2 regions of the Chryseobacterium sp. 22458 genome follow, and region 1 is predicted to be linked to the other one. Evidence: riboswitches for the same ligand, from Rfam matches in the RefSeq annotation. Region 1 holds a riboswitch; the other holds the start of a gene.
The links. Region 1 has a riboswitch for cobalamin ahead of metE (5-methyltetrahydropteroyltriglutamate--homocysteine S-methyltransferase). Riboswitches for the same ligand answer to the same signal wherever they lie in the genome.

Region 1 (8,011 bases):
TATAATCTTTTATAATAGAATAATTCAGATATTCTTTGATAACCGGTGTTACCATATTAGGTTGAAAATACCCCGGCAGCAATATTGAAAAAATCAGGAATGCTTTCATTATATGTCTTTTTTATAATAATTAACAGTTTCTTTGATAAGGTTGGCTATTGGCGTGCAGTGAAAGTTCAGTTTTTTACATTGGTAAATCCTTTCCTCTGCATTCATAACAGACATATCTGTAATGCAAATTTAGATATGCGAAAAGATTGAAATGTTCCGTAAGATAAATGCGAACTTATTAAATTAGTGAATTTTAATTATTTGAAAATGAGGTTGTTAAAATAAACCTACGTTCCGGTTTATAATCCTGAACCATTTTTTAGGGATCAGTCCCAAAAGTTGTGGATGTAGTGTTAAGTTTCTAAATTTGGAGGATGTATATTCCTGATGAATTAGTAAAGCTGTTACTTCCTGATTTTTTAGTAGAGCATTTTGATATCCTAAAAGCAGAAGATATTAAGGGAGTCCTTCATATCGAATTTGAGGAGAAGAATATTATCCCCCAAGAATTTTCTCATCGCCCCTATTTGTCTAATGGTTTTCATTCTTCGATTCTGGTTGAAGACTTTCCCTTAAGAGGAAAACAGGTTTTACTCCATATAAAAAGGAGAAGATGGCTTGATAAAACCACAGGAGAAGTACTTCAAAGAAACTGGAGTCTGATCGCAAAAGGAACTCGTATGACTGAGGATTTTGCGATGTTCTTAAAAAAAATTAGTCGATACTAAAGCATTCTCCTGCAAAGCTATTGCAGAGCTTTATGGACTTAACGGGAAAAAGTTTCAGAGACAATACAAAAACAGTCTTAGCCGGTTTGAATCCTGGCAACAAAAAACCCATGCTGAATATTGGCTTATTTTTCCTGAAAATATCTCAGAGCAACTATCAATTGATGAAGTTTCCTTATCAGATGGTGAGCTTTACACTGTCCTTACTTCGAAAATAGCAAAAGGCAGAAAAGGTAGTATTGTAGCCATTGTTAAAGGTACCAGGAGTGATAGGGTTGTAGAGCATCTTTTAAAAATAGACAGAAGGCTTCGTCTGAAGGTAAAAGAAATTACTCTTGATATGGCAGGTTCAATGAAGCTTATTGCCAAACGGTGCTTTCCTGATGCCTTGCAGGTAATAGATCGTTTTCATGTTCAGAAATTAGCTATAGAAGCCCTTCAGGAACTTAGGATCAGACACCGTTGGGAAGCTATTGAAAGGGAAAATAATGCTATTGGAGCTCCTTCAGAAGGAAACCAGGATATACAGAGTTTTGAGAACGGAGACAGCCGGAAACAACTTTTAGCAAGAAGTAGATATTTACTTTATAAAAGTCGTGAAAAATGGACGCTCTCTCAAAAACATAGAGCTCATATTCTTTTTACAGAATATCCTGATTTGAAAGAGGCTTATCAGTTAACGGATGACCTTAGAAAAATATATAATCAGAATATTCAAAAGTCTGTAGCGATGACTAAGCTGGCTCATTGGTTCAGAAAAGTGGAGGAAGCTGATTTTAAATCATTTTCTATCCTAAGAAAAACAATAATGAATCATTACAAGGAGATCTTAGCTTTTTTTGATAAAAGAAGCACTAATGCTTCCGCAGAATCTTTCAATGCTAAAATTAAAAACTTCAGAATGCAACTCAGAGTAGTGAAAGACAGAACATTTTTCCTCTTTAGACTAACCAAACTTTTTGCTTAGTCCACAACTTTTGCGCTTGATCCAGCGTACGTATATTTACCGAATATATAAAAAACAAATCCTCGAAAATCTTAGATTTTCGAGGACTTTTGCGGAGAGTGAGGGATTCGAACCCCCGGACCTGTTACAGTCAACAGTTTTCAAGACTGCCGCAATCGACCACTCTGCCAACTCTCCTTAAACTCCGGTAGTACCGTTGTTTTCAGTGGTGCAAATATAGAAACATTTTTAATACTGACAAAATATTTTTCCAATAAAATTGATTTTTTTTCAGTTGTCATCAGGGTTTACAGCGGTATGAAAACAAAAAAACCAGTGCTAAAACCTAACTTTCAGTTACTTAAATCTATGTTTGCTATGTTGTGAAAATTTTAAAATTTAACGGGAGTTTAAACAAATAGGTTCAAACAGAAGACTGAATTTGATTTCGAATATAAATAAGCTTTTCAAAAATGATGCACATTACCTGAAAATATATTCTGTTTTTGAATTGTGTATAAGAAAAGATGAGACAAATTCTTGCCTCATCTTTGATTTTTATTAAGGTAAACTTATCTTTTTACCCTGTTCAGGAAAAATATAATTAACCTTTAAAGGATTGTTTTCCAGGAGCTCCTTTTTTATAATTTCCGGATTATCTTTTGTCGGTTTTCTATGGGTAACTACAATATTCAGATCCTGTAGATTTTTTTGTCCCGTTTTTTCTCTGAGTTTTTCCAGTTCTTCCAATAAAAGATTGGGAGTAAGGTGACCAAACAACAGATGTTCCGGCTGGCTGTTCGGGAATGAAACTTCTATGAGTATGGTGTTTAATTGCTTCTTTTTCACCAGTGGAGTGATGCGTTCCCAGAGTTTATTAAGCTGTTCAGACTTCTCAATCCGGTCAGCTCCTGTATCTCCCAGGTAAAGAAGATAATGGTCATCTCTTCTGACAAGGGCAGCACTGCTTTTATAGGGATTTACGTGGCTCAGTTCATAGCCTGTTATAAAAAACGGAGTTTGAGGTGCCGGAATCTCTGTTCCTTCCTTAAGTTCGTTGTAATGATATTTTCCGAGCATCGGTTTTTGTCCCTGATCAGCGAAATTGATCCAGGTATCTGTGATGAAATAATGGTTTTGTAAAATTTGAACCACCGGTGACATGGCAAAAATATCCTTTTTAGAGTCTGCAGGAGAATTGATAATAAGGCCGGATAAATGATCCAGGTGGCCATGTGAAATAAAATAACCTTTGATTTGCTCTTTCAGAACCATTTCTTCCGGTCCGTTAAGGCTGTTCATCTGAATGGCTTTTCGTATGCCGGCATTCACTGTACCTGCATCAAGGCAGATAAATGTATTGTCTTTAGGGGGGGCTACTAAATAGGCAGATAAGTTGTCCTCTTGTTCCCCGCCATAGATGCCTAACGGAATAAGATCAAAATTTTGTGCCTGGCAGGTCATATGCATGATGAAGGCAAGTAAAGAAATTGCTGTTTTTTTCATTTTTTTAAGCTAAAAAACCTATCCTTTGGGGATAGGATAGGCAAATTTACATTATTTTTTCCCGATAAGAGGCCTTGCAAAAAGGGAATCCTTTGCCGTAGTCGTTAAAAATAAGCATGAATTGATCTGCTTTTCTGTCTTATGGATAATCAGGAATGTTTTTACCCAGAATGATATCTCTTCTGATTGTCATAAGCCCATCTTGCATATATGGCTTTACGATTCCTGAGCCTCCTCTTCCGGGTTGTTTTTTTCTCATGGCTTTTGTCAGGGAAGGATCATCATCAAACAGGTATTCATCCAGATAGTATTCATTTTTATCCGGTTCTTTGATGGTGATATGGATGTGCTCAGGTTCACTGCCGTCAGGATAGGCAGCAGGCCTGAAGGTATAAAATGTATATTGCCCGTTTTTTCCGGTCTTTACCCAACCCCGGAAAAATCCATGCCGTTTTGCCCAGCCTGTTTCATTGCCTCTGGTTTCATAAATCCCTTGTCTATTGGTGTGATAAATGTATACAATGATATTTTCTGCCGGTGTTTTTCCGTCTTTTTTGAAAACAGTTCCGGTTACCTTTAGCTGGGGTTTGTTTTGCCTGAATTTTGGAAGTGTATCTACGGGAGTTAATGTTTTATTTTGGTACTCATAGATCGCTTCACAGCCTTCACAAGGTCCTCCTATATTTTTTTTGATCTGACCTTGGCAGGATGTTAAACCTGATATCGTCAGTAGAATCCAGAAAGAAATACTTTGTTTTTTTAAGTCCATAGCTTGTCATGTTTTTTATGTGAATGTATTGGCGAAATTATGGACTGAAAAAAGGTTGTAAAAATAAAATGTTTTATCCTGATGAATTGGTAAGCTGACCTGAGGTACCTGTCGTAAAGCGTTTTTTGAATTCAGAAGCATAGGTCCTGCTCAATCTTACCAGAGTACCATCTGTCATCTGCAGATCATAATCGCCATTCAGGCGGGATTTGAATGAGCGTATTTTGGAAAGATTAACTACAGCGGATTTGTGTACACGGATAAAGACCTGATCATCCAATTGTTCAAGCATTGATTTCAACGTTTCAGAATGCAGATATCTTTTGTTTTCAAGGTGAATAGAAACATATGGAGTGGCAGAAGTGATCTGTATAATGTCTTCCGTATGGATGATCACATTATCTTTTCCATTATGGATAACGAATGTAGGAGAGACTGTGGCTTTTTCTGTATACACAGCATCAGGTTTCCGGACCGGGAGATATTGATAACCTAGAACAAATCCTGCATAGATAAGAACGGCTATAGAAAAGTCGTGGGTGAGTGTGTAAGAAAAGAATTTAAAAAGATCATATCTGCCCTGATAAAAAAAGAGAGACAAAATAGTTGCAATAAAAGGAAGCATTATAAGATGCACCGTAATCGGTAATATGATGAATAGTGCTGTTTTTGTATAGCTTATATGTGTTTCAGATTTCAACTTTTGATATAGAACCATTATTATGGGAATGTAGAGGACCCAAACGATCTTAAACAACAATGATTCGCTGAAATGAAAACTATAGCCGCTTCTTTTGGCCTCCCAGAAATCCTGAAACATATTTATAGTTGTAATGACAATAATGATTCCGGAAAGTATCATGAATAACTCTCCTGTATTCAAAGGAAAACGGAAGGGGGTTATCTTATTTGAAATCGGGGATGTCATCTCTTATAGTTTTTGTAGACTTTCGTTTTTTATCAAATATACTAAAATCATTGTGATGATGTTGAGTTACAAAATCTCTGTTGTTAAATCCGGAGCAATACCGCTACCTTCCGGAAATAGATTGAAGAATAAAGCTAAAACAGGGTGTTTAAAAAATATAATCAGAGATTTTATATGGTCAGTCCATGGTTGTTTTTGACTTCAGCCATGACAAATGTACTGTGCGTACTCCCGATAGAATCTACTGATCCTAGCTTATTGAATACAAAATCCTGATAATGTTTCATATCCCGGACCTGAACTTTGAGAAGAAAATCAAAATCCCCGGAAATATTATAGCATTCAGCAACTTCTTCGATTTCCAGAATTTCCTTTACAAAATCATACCCCACAGAACGGTCATGAATCTTTAATTTGATCTGGCAGAAAACAGTGAATCCACGGTTAAGCTTTTCAGCATCTAAAACAGCAGCGTATCTTTTTACAAAGCCTTCCTGCTCAAGCCTTTTTACCCTCTCAAAAACAGGGGATGGAGAAAGGCTTACCTCTCTGGCGAGCTCTTTCACAGTGAGTTTTGCATTTTTTTGAAGCAGCCTGAGAAGCTGTACGTCCTTATCATCGAGTTGTTCCACAGAATATTATTCTTTTAAATTATAAAATCGGTCAAATGTACAGAATTATATTCTTTTAAAATTATTATTAAAAGATTTGTTTGCTTAATTTAATGTGTCTAATTATTCATTTATTCTGTATGATTAATTTTACACAAAATTAAAATCTTTTATCAATGCTGTTGAGTGTTTATAAAAGAAACCGTTCTTTATATACTTCATCAAACAGGAAAGGTTTTACTTAAGGTAAATTAATAGGGAATCATGTGAGAATCATGAGCTGTCGCGCAACTGTAAGCAGCATATCAAAGGTTTCTGTCCAAAGATATCCACTGCCAAAAGCGGGAAGGATGACGGAAACCGCTGCAAGCCAGGAGACCTGCCTTTACTGAATTGACAATGCTTTCGCGGTCTGAAGCTTTTGGTCAAACAGATGATATATTGTATGCATTTTCTTTTTTGAGGATTTGCAGCATTCAGTATATCATTGTTTTCTATAGGTTTTCCGCAGAAGTATTACGAAGCATTTCAAAGAGCTTTATCATTAAGTTTAATTAAAAAAGTTTAAGAAAATGCAAACTCACATTCTGGGCTATCCGCGTATTGGTAGCAAAAGAGAACTTAAAAAAGCCTGCGAACAATATTGGTCAGGTCAAATTGTTTTGGAAGAACTTCTTGCTGCAGGAAGAAAGATCTGCAACCAAAACTGGACTATCCAAAAAGAGGCCGGGATAGACCTCATCCCGTGTAATGACTTTTCATATTATGATCAGGTATTGGATATGAGCCTTATTGTAGGTGCGGTACCATCACGTTACCACGAAGTAGTGCTTAAGAAAAACAATACTGAGCTGGATCTTTACTTTGCTATGGCAAGAGGCTATCAGAAAGAAGGATTGGATATCACAGCGATGGAAATGACCAAATGGTTTGATACCAATTACCATTATATTGTTCCTGAGTTTTACAAAAATCAACAGTTTAAACTAAGTTCGGATAAAATATTCAATGAGTTTGCCGGAGCCAGACAGGCTGGAATCAAAGCAAAACCTGTTATCATAGGGCTTGTTTCCTATCTTCTTTTGGGAAAGGAAAAAGAGGAGGGGTTTGATAAGCTGGATCTGGCAGAAAACCTTCTTCCTGTGTATATTGAAATCCTTACAAGACTTAAGGAACAGGGCGCTGAGTGGATCCAGTTTGATGAGCCGTTTTTAGCACTGGACCTAACGGAAAAAGCAAAACAAACGTATCAGTGGGTGTATGCTGAAATAAGAAAAAAGTTTCCCAAATTACAGTTTATTATTACTACTTATTTTGACGGATTAAAAGACAATCAGTCTCTTGCTGTCTCACTTCCGGTAGATGTTTTGCATATAGATCTGGTTAGAAATCCTGAGCAAATGGAAGAAATAGTGAAGATCATTCCTGAAAATTTAAGTCTTTCATTAGGCCTTGTTGACGGAAGAAATATCTGGAAGAATGATTATGAAAAGTCTTTGAAATTTATTACAGAAGCCGTTGATAAACTTGGATCTGAAAGAGTATTCATTGCTCCATCTTGTTCCTTACTTCATTCACCTTGCGATCTGGATGTTGAGACTGCCCTTAATCCTGAAATTAAAAACTGGCTGGCTTTTGCAAAACAGAAAGTAAAAGAAGTTGTTACCCTTAAAGAACTTGCTGCCGGAACAGACAATGAAAATAGTCTTGCAGATTTTGAAGAAAACAAAAAGGCTGCAGAAAGCAGAAAAACATCTTCCCTTATTCATAATGATAAGGTAAAGCAAAGAGCTCAGGCGGTCACCAAAGAAGATGCGCAAAGGAAAAATGCTTTTAAAACCCGTAAAGAAGAGCAGCAGAAAACATTACAGCTTCCTTTGTTTCCTACCACCACTATCGGATCATTTCCACAGACAGCAGAGGTAAGAAGCTGGAGAGCCCAATTTAAAAAAGGAGCCCTTACGTCCGAACAATATGATGCTTTGCTGAAAGAAGAAACCCGAAGAACTATCCGCTGGCAGGAAGATATCGATATTGATGTACTGGTTCACGGAGAGTTTGAACGAAATGATATGGTGGAATATTTCGGGGAACAATTGGAAGGATTTACATTTACGAAAAACGGCTGGGTGCAGAGCTACGGAAGTCGTTGCGTAAAACCTCCTGTAATTTTCGGTGATGTATCACGGCCAGCGCCTATGACCGTTTACTGGTCTCAGTATGCACAGTCTCAGACTGATAAATGGGTCAAGGGAATGCTCACAGGACCTGTTACCATCTTACAATGGTCTTTTGTTCGTGACGATCAGCCTCGCTCTGAAACCTGTAAGCAGATTGCCTTAGCGATTCGTGATGAAGTGGTGGATCTGGAGAACGCAGGGATCAGAATTATCCAGATCGATGAACCGGCGATCAGGGAAGGCCTTCCTTTAAGAAGAACCGACTGGCAGAACTATCTGAAATGGGCTGTGG
Region 2 (8,011 bases), 1.5 Mb from region 1:
GATCATTCTCTTCCGCATTTAATTTATATATTTGGGGATCAAAAAATTTTCGCAATGACTTTCATCAACAAAGCATTTTATCTGTCCGCATTCAGTATTTTTTCTCTAACCTTTGTTAAAGGCCAGAATAAGGTTCCTTTTGGAGTTGTAAAAGCAGAGGAAGGATATGCCAATGTACGTGTACATAAAGATAACTACAGAAAAATTGTAGATAAAATCCGTATGCGTAAAGGGGATGTATTTGTTTATGTAAAGCCCGCTCCCGGAGAAACGGAATGGATCTGGATCAAATATCCTGAAAAACAGGATGAAGATAAGCCGTTTGTACGCTACGAAACCCTTGACAGGGAAGGGATGGTAAATAAAGAACGGATTGCTTATATAGACCAGCTTCCGGCCTATACCCCATCGAAGTCTAAGAACGGGAGATCAATGATCTTCACAGACAACTCCGACCCGAAGGTTCCTACAGCCCAGAGAAGCAAAGTAGTGATCGATGTCTACCCTTCCAATGCCGGTTACCGTAAGAAAGAAAAAGATGCAGAAGGCAAACTTCTTACCATCGACAAAGTAAAGCCATGGGGAATAGGGAATGATCTTCCTGAAGGAATGACAGAGATCAAATCGATCCGGGTACAACAGCCGGGAAGAGGTTCGGTTTTCGTAAGAGAAGCGATCAAGAATATGTTTCAGCCGACTATGGATTTTGAAAACGTAGGAGTAACCGCCCTAGACAATGATAATATTTTTCTTTATATGATCAATGGTACCGGGGAAAACAGATATACTACCCTGTGGACCATCAAGAAAGGAAGAGTGATCAGCCAGATTATTTACCATAATCCGGAATAAATTCATTATTTTTGCCCCCGAAAAGTTTAACGCTTATTCATCACAGAAACTGGTTCTGCCTAGCAGCAGATTAAAAGGGAACCGTGTGAAAATCACGGACTGTCGCGCAACTGTAAGTAACTGAAATCTTTATCAAAAGATCCACTGTGCGAGGCATGGGAAGGAGATAAAAGATGTTACAAGTCAGGAGACCTGCCTTTTTCTTAAACAAAAAACTTTCGCGATCTGAAGTTTTATTGATCTGATGGATTGTTTCAGGAATTTCCCAGGTTCCTGTCATTATTCTGTTGTTTTGATACAATTTCATTTCGCTTTAATTAATAATGAAATATGACTACAGAAGAAAGAATTGAAGCTGCCGAAACCAGAATCTTTAAAGCGGTTTTCCCAAACACCACCAACCATTATGATACTCTTTTCGGAGGTACAGCCATGCAGCTGATGGATGAAGTAGCCTTTATTGCAGCTACCCGTTTTGCAAGAAAGAGAGTAGTAACCGTAAGCAGTGACAAGATCGATTTTAAAAAGCCTATTCCTGCCGGAACGATTGTAGAACTGATCGGAAGAGTTTCATACGTTGGAAAAACCAGTATGAAAGTAAGTGTTGAGATCTACACAGAGCAGATGTATTCTTATGAAAGAGAAAAGGCTATCGTAGGTGACTTCACTTTTGTTGCCATTGATGAATTCAAAAAACCAATTCAGATTTTATAAATAGATTCGGGCGGCCTTTGGCCGCCCGAATCTATTATTTTCCTGCTTAAAATATTTACTTTAAAACCTTTTCAGTTTCCAGGCTTCTGTTCAGCAGCAGCTCAAAAGCCTCCCCCATTTCATCCGAAGCTCTTGTAATTGCATTTTCAAGCATATTTCTGATTTGTTTTTCGGTAACCCCGGCTTCTGTCCAGCTTTTTCCTGAGGTATGGGAGTTCAGAATAAACGGCATGATTCTATCAATGGAACACGCAAAAATAGCATCCGGTGTTTTCTCTTCTTCAAACTCAAGCCACAGATTAAAGAATTCCGTACGCAAAGGTTCATCCAGGATTCCAAAGATTTTTTGTGCCGAGGCTTTTTCACGCTCAAACTTTCCTACCATGGCTTTTTCATCAAAAAGAAATGTATCTCCCGCTTCAATTTCTACCAGATCATGAATGGAAAGCATTCTGATCACCCTTAAAAGATCGATATCTGCCCGGTTTTTAGCATAGGGATAAAGGATCTGCGCCAGGATAATGATCTGCCATGAGTGTTCTGCTGTATTCTCTCTTCTGGTATCATCCGCATTATAATTCCTTCTTTGAACATTCTTCAGGGCATCTACGGCCAGAATAAAATCGATCTCTTTCTGTATCTTCATCTTACTTTAATTTATTATATTCTTCTGATGAGTAAATCTTGGTTTTGGTTACCCATTTATTCTTTATTTTTTCTTTCGTAATCACTTTTACACGATCTTCATTGGTCATATCCACTTCTTTTTCAAAAACTTTATCCAGCCCTTTATTGGGGATTACGACGTATTCTGTAGTAAAAAGATCACAGCAACCGGATTTTCCGAAAGTAGTCAGGCGTTTGCGTTGGGAATCAACACCAAAAAAATCAAATCCGTTTGATGCAAGGTCTGTAAGCTCTTTACTTTTTACAAAGCTCATTCTGGTACTGTTGAAGACATATACATCATAAGAAGCACTGTGATAGTTCCCCATATTTCCGTTCCTTACGGCTATATCTTCGGTACCGTCAAAATTAAAATCATCTATGATAATAGAGTTCTGGTCTTTGGTCAGCTCCATCATTTTTCCTGGCTTTGGCTTTTGATCCGGCTTTAGGTCTATGACCAGGTCATCAGATACAAAGGTCTGCACTTTGGTATTGCTGTTATTAAACAGTTCTACTGTTCCCTTGTCTGTACACCTGCTTTCATAACAATTTTCAGAATGAATGACAGCGCTATAATTTTTCGAAACATTCTTGATTTCAAACTGATATTGTGCAAAGCACAAAGGTCCCAGAACAACGAAAGCCGACAGACTCTTAAACTTATTGAATAGATTCATAGTCATAGTATATGGATTTGAAGTGTTTTTAAATTCATAACAAAAATACGAATCATAATACCGATTTCAAAATTCAAAACCATTATCTGAAGGATTTGAAACCATTATAATTCTTTACATTCTGAAAACTTCTTTCCCACTATATACTTTGAAATAAATGAAAACTTCCCGACTTTTTATGTAGAAATGCTTTCTATATTTTGTGACTTACCCTTTAACAGTCCATCCCTTAATTTTGTTGTAGGTATTTCAAAATATTTATACATCAAAATTGAAAGTCCTATTGTAAGAATAAAAAAAACACTAAAAGTTACCCCTGTATTTAACATTATGGAACTCTTAAAAAAATCAACCTTACCTATAATCCACTTTTGAACCAGCGAATAATGTATAAGATACATGCTATAGGACGTTAAACTGACGTATGTAATAGGTTGTAAAATGATTTTCGGAGCTGATTTTACTGAATCTAAAAAGGGAATCAGAAACATAGTAGAAATTGATGTAAAAGAAAAACTTAAAACTTGGTCAAAAAAGGGATTGGTTCCATAGTTTAAATAATATTGATGTACAACCATTAATATTAGGCCGGCACAAAAAAAATATTTTTTTGAACTTTCAAAAAACCGATTGTAGTAAGCCTTAACATATGCAGCTAAAACACCATACATCAAACTGTCAAGCCTTGTTATTACCTGCTTCCTGTAATATAAATCCCAGATGCCAATATCAGTTACAGAAACATTGAATAACAGTCTATATGCTCTGAAAGATGTAGTAAATACTATGATTGATATAATGGTAATTAAGACTGCTTTTTTTACACTTAAATTTAAAAATTGATTAAAGAAAAGATCATTATCGGCGAAATCAGATAAAACCACTCTTCAATACTCAAACTCCATGCTTCCGGGAAAAAAGAAGGGTGAGGTGTTTTAAAATTCTGCAGAAATAAAAAGTATTTTATAATTTCTGAATTAAAAACAAATTTTTCATTAAAAATGATATTCAATCCAAGTAAAAGTATTAATACTAAAAGATAGGCTGGAAGTGTTCTAAACCATCTCCGTTTCCAAAACTCCAACAATGTTTTAAAGGTAAATGATTCTTTATTCAGTACTTTAATTAAAATTCCTCCAATTAAAAAACCACTTAGAACAAAAAAAATAGTAACTCCATCAAAAATAAAATACGATACAATTCCTTTAACCATTCTTGGCATATATATCAAACCGTGGCCAACAACAACAAACATGATCGCAAAGAACCGGAGAATATCAAGACCAAAAACCCTACTTTCATCAAAATAGAGTTTAAATAAATTTTTAAAATTCATCATTTTGTTTTTCCAAAGATACAAATAATTCTACCCCTTTTTATTTTTTATAGATCTGTTTTTTTCGCACTTTTTTAGTGAAACCATATATGTATTTCATTCTTTTATTTCCTTTTCTAAAACTTTGACATTCTATTTTTTTTATATAAAATTTAAAGACATCTTACTATTTTCTACTTAAATTTATTTTCACAAAAATTACAGCACAAAAATTACAAACTGATTATCAGTTACTTATAATAATTATTTTAAAATTCCACTACTTTGTATTGCATAATACCATTTTATTTACATATCTTTGTAATGTAAAATTAGAATACGCTCAACTAGCTAGGGGCATTTTTCTAACGATAACCTTAATTAACAAAAATTATCAAAGATGAATACTGAAAATACCAAAGCGCAAATGCGAAAAGGAATTCTGGAATTCTGTATTCTAAGTCTCATCAATAACCGTGAAATGTATGTTTCCGATCTTATTGATGAACTGAAAAAAGGAAAACTGGATGTAGTGGAAGGGACCCTCTACCCTCTTCTTACAAGACTTAAAAACGGAGAGTTTCTCTCCTACAGATGGGAAGAATCTACCGGGGGACCACCCAGAAAATATTATCAGATCACAGAAAAAGGAAAACTTTTCCTGGATGAACTTCTCAATACGTGGAATGAACTGACAGCCTCAGTGAACCAAATCACCCAACAAAATTAAAAAACAAAGCTATGAACAAGACACTCTCAATAGGACTCGCAGGTTTTTCTTTTACAATAGAAGAACACGCATATATAAAGCTCAGCGATTACCTGAACGCCCTTAGAAGCTCACTGGATGCTTCAGAGGCAGATGAGGTAATGCATGACATAGAAATAAGAATGGTGGAGATCTTCAAAGACTCTCTTGGAAAACGTGAAGTGATCAACGATACAGATGTAGAAAAAGTAATCGCACAGATCGGAACTCCTGAGAAAATAGAAGAACAGGAAGAAGCTTATTTTTCTGAAAAAAACACAACTAAAAATACCAATTCAGGAACCAGCTATTCAGACAAAAAACAACTGTTCCGTGATCCTGAAAAACAAAAGATCGCAGGGGTATGTGCCGGTTTAGCTCAATATGTAGGAATGGATATTACTGCCATGAGAGCCATCTGGCTTGGAGTTTTCGTTCTGGGAATTTTCACAGCAGCCATTTCCTCTTCATTGATCGCACTGCTATATGTAATCCTTTGGATCGTACTTCCAAAAGCTGAAACCGCAGCAGATTTCCTGAAAATGCAGGGAAAGCCTATGAACTTCGACAATCTTAAGAATGAGTCTAATAAATTGGTACAGTTTGCCAATGAATCTACTCAGAGGGTCGGAGAGATATACAACGAAAACAAACCTTACATCAATAACGCAGGAAGCGGAGTGTGGAATATACTGAAATATGTTGTAGGAGGAATCTTCGTATTGATGGCAGTAGGAAGTATCATCGGGGTATTTGTATTATTCGGGCTTTTCGGAATGGACACGGACTTCCCCGGAGCTAATGAGATCAGATTCTATATGGATGATCAGGGGCTGGATAAAGTACTGGCAGCCATGATGGTGATCGGAAGCTTAATTCCTGCAATTCTTTTCAGCTTATTAAGCATCAAGATTTTCTCTCCAAAAACAAAGCTGAGAAACATCGGATGGGTTGTGGGAGGTTTATTCCTTCTTCTGATCGGGCTTGGAACTTACTTCGGCATCAGCATGGCCAAGAAAAACATGATCTACAGAGGTAGTAAGGAAGATACTGAAAATATAGCGATCAACACAACTTCTGACACGGTATATGTAGATATGAAGCAGGTAAGCATCCCGCAGAACTACAAAGCATATAATGATGATATTTATTCAGATAAGAGAAACGTTTATGAAGAAGACTATGTTTCTGTAGAAGTGACAAGAAAGCCGGATATCAAAACACCTTATCTTATCATCAAAAAAGAAGGAAACGGATATAACTTCCCTATTCAGCTTACTGTTCCGGTAGAAGTTGTTGACAATAAAGTAATGCTTCCCAACTTCGTAAAGTATCCGTATGAGCATAGATTCAGAGATTACAGAGTTAACTACGAACTTGTAGTACCACAGAAAGCACGGGTAATTTCTATGAATAAAAACAGAATCAATATAGACGGAGACCTTGATGGTGACGGCATTAATGATGATGATCAGGACAGAGATGAAAATGAAGACAAAATCAGAATCGAAAAAAATAAGATTACTGTAAACGGCTCCAGCATTGTATATGATTCCAATGATAAAGACAGCATCATCATCAACGGTAAAAAAGTACCTAACAACCAGGCGAAGAAAGTAATTGATTCTGTAGCATCCGATATCAAAAAAATCAACAAGGATGTAGACATCAAAATCAAAGACGGAAAAAACGAAATTTCCATACAAACTAAATAATTAACTTCAGAGAGTGGCAGAAGGTGTGGATGGAAGACAACCGTTTGAAATTCACACCCTTCTTCTCTCAGAAATGTGAAAAAAAAACAAGATTTAGTTCGCTATGTGAAAAAATTGTTTTAATTTCGTAAAGCTAAAAATATAATAACCAATTAACTAAAAACACAGCCTTATCATGATACAATTTGCAATGGAATTCGTAATGAAAATCGTAGATTTAATTAGCGGTTTGTTTTAAGAGCGATAATATTTCAATATATTTGTAAAGTATAACCAAAGTTTGGTTATACTTTTTTGTTTTTAATTCAAAATCTATGAAAAAGCTGATAGGCAAACTGATGTTAAAATTATTAGGTTGGAAAGTCGTTTTACAGGGCGACGTCAACAACCTGAACAGGTGCATCCTGGTGGTGGCACCTCATACCCATAATATGGAATACATTTTAGGAAACTTTGCCTACTGGTCTCTGAATAAACCGTTGAAAATCATCATTAAAGATGCCCATACCAAAGCATGGTACGGAAGCGTTGTAAAAGGATTGGGAGGAATCGGGATTGACAGGAGTCAGAAGAATGACCTGGTCAACTTTGTGGCCAATCAGTTTGCCAAAGAAGATTTCAGCCTTGTCATCACTCCTGAAGGAACAAGAAGCTGGGTTCCGAAATGGAGAAAAGGATTTTATCATATGGCTTTAGCAGCAAAAGTTCCTATTGTTCTGGCTGCAGGTGACTTCAAAAGAAATATTGTCTATCTGGGATATACTATTCCCTACGAAAGAATTGCTTCGGTTCCTTTTTCAGAGATCATGCAGGAAATTCAGGATTATTATGTGAAAAATGATATCGTTCCTAAAGTTCCGGCCAACTGGAATCCTGATATTATGGGAACCGGTAGTGAATCGGAAGTTAGAAGTTAGAAGTTAGAAGTTAGAAGTTAGAAGTTAGAAGTTAGAAGCAAAATTACTTATTACTCATTAATCATCTATAAGCAAAATGAAAGGTCAGACAAAAGAAGAAATATTAGCGTTCATCAATAACTGGGGTGATGAGACCCTTGCGAAAACCCTTGAAATAAAATTCATCGATATTGACGTTGAAAATGAAACCCTTACCGCAACGATGCCTGTACTTCCGAGAACCCATCAGCCGTTCGGGATCATGCACGGAGGGGCAAGCTGTGTTCTAGCAGAAACTTTAGGTTCAAGTCTGTCGAATATCTTTATCGATGGTGAAAAATATTACGGAGTAGGCACCAATATCAATTCCAATCACCTGAGAAGCAAAAAGGACGGTACTGTAACCGCTACTGCCCGATTCATCA

Region 2: linked by a shared signal. The riboswitch ahead of ACTJJF_RS00290 (acyl-CoA thioesterase) and the one ahead of metE (5-methyltetrahydropteroyltriglutamate--homocysteine S-methyltransferase) in region 1 are both predicted to bind cobalamin.

The regions. Positions count from the first base shown of each region.
Region 1 covers NZ_JBQEOA010000001.1:1,587,510-1,595,520, reverse strand. Annotated here, with positions in the region: gene ACTJJF_RS07105 (DUF6134 family protein) at 1-109, opposite strand, end outside; gene ACTJJF_RS07100 (ISAon1 family transposase N-terminal region protein) at 426-779, shown strand; gene ACTJJF_RS07095 (ISAon1 family transposase) at 799-1,746, shown strand; tRNA gene ACTJJF_RS07090 (tRNA-Ser) at 1,839-1,923, opposite strand; gene ACTJJF_RS07085 (3',5'-cyclic-nucleotide phosphodiesterase) at 2,287-3,231, opposite strand; gene ACTJJF_RS07080 (dioxygenase family protein) at 3,371-4,000, opposite strand; gene ACTJJF_RS07075 (LytTR family DNA-binding domain-containing protein) at 4,074-4,928, opposite strand; gene ACTJJF_RS07070 (Lrp/AsnC family transcriptional regulator) at 5,099-5,560, opposite strand; cobalamin riboswitch at 5,755-5,940, shown strand; gene metE (5-methyltetrahydropteroyltriglutamate--homocysteine S-methyltransferase) at 6,112-8,011, shown strand, end outside.
Region 2 covers NZ_JBQEOA010000001.1:50,763-58,773, reverse strand. Annotated here, with positions in the region: gene ACTJJF_RS00295 (hypothetical protein) at 55-852, shown strand; cobalamin riboswitch at 886-1,066, shown strand; gene ACTJJF_RS00290 (acyl-CoA thioesterase) at 1,183-1,566, shown strand; gene ACTJJF_RS00285 (HD domain-containing protein) at 1,622-2,212, opposite strand; gene ACTJJF_RS00280 (XAC2610-related protein) at 2,214-2,918, opposite strand; gene ACTJJF_RS00275 (acyltransferase family protein) at 3,745-4,251, opposite strand; gene ACTJJF_RS00270 (PadR family transcriptional regulator) at 4,628-4,957, shown strand; gene ACTJJF_RS00265 (PspC domain-containing protein) at 4,969-6,690, shown strand; gene ACTJJF_RS00260 (1-acyl-sn-glycerol-3-phosphate acyltransferase) at 7,005-7,607, shown strand; gene ACTJJF_RS00255 (PaaI family thioesterase) at 7,684-8,011, shown strand, end outside.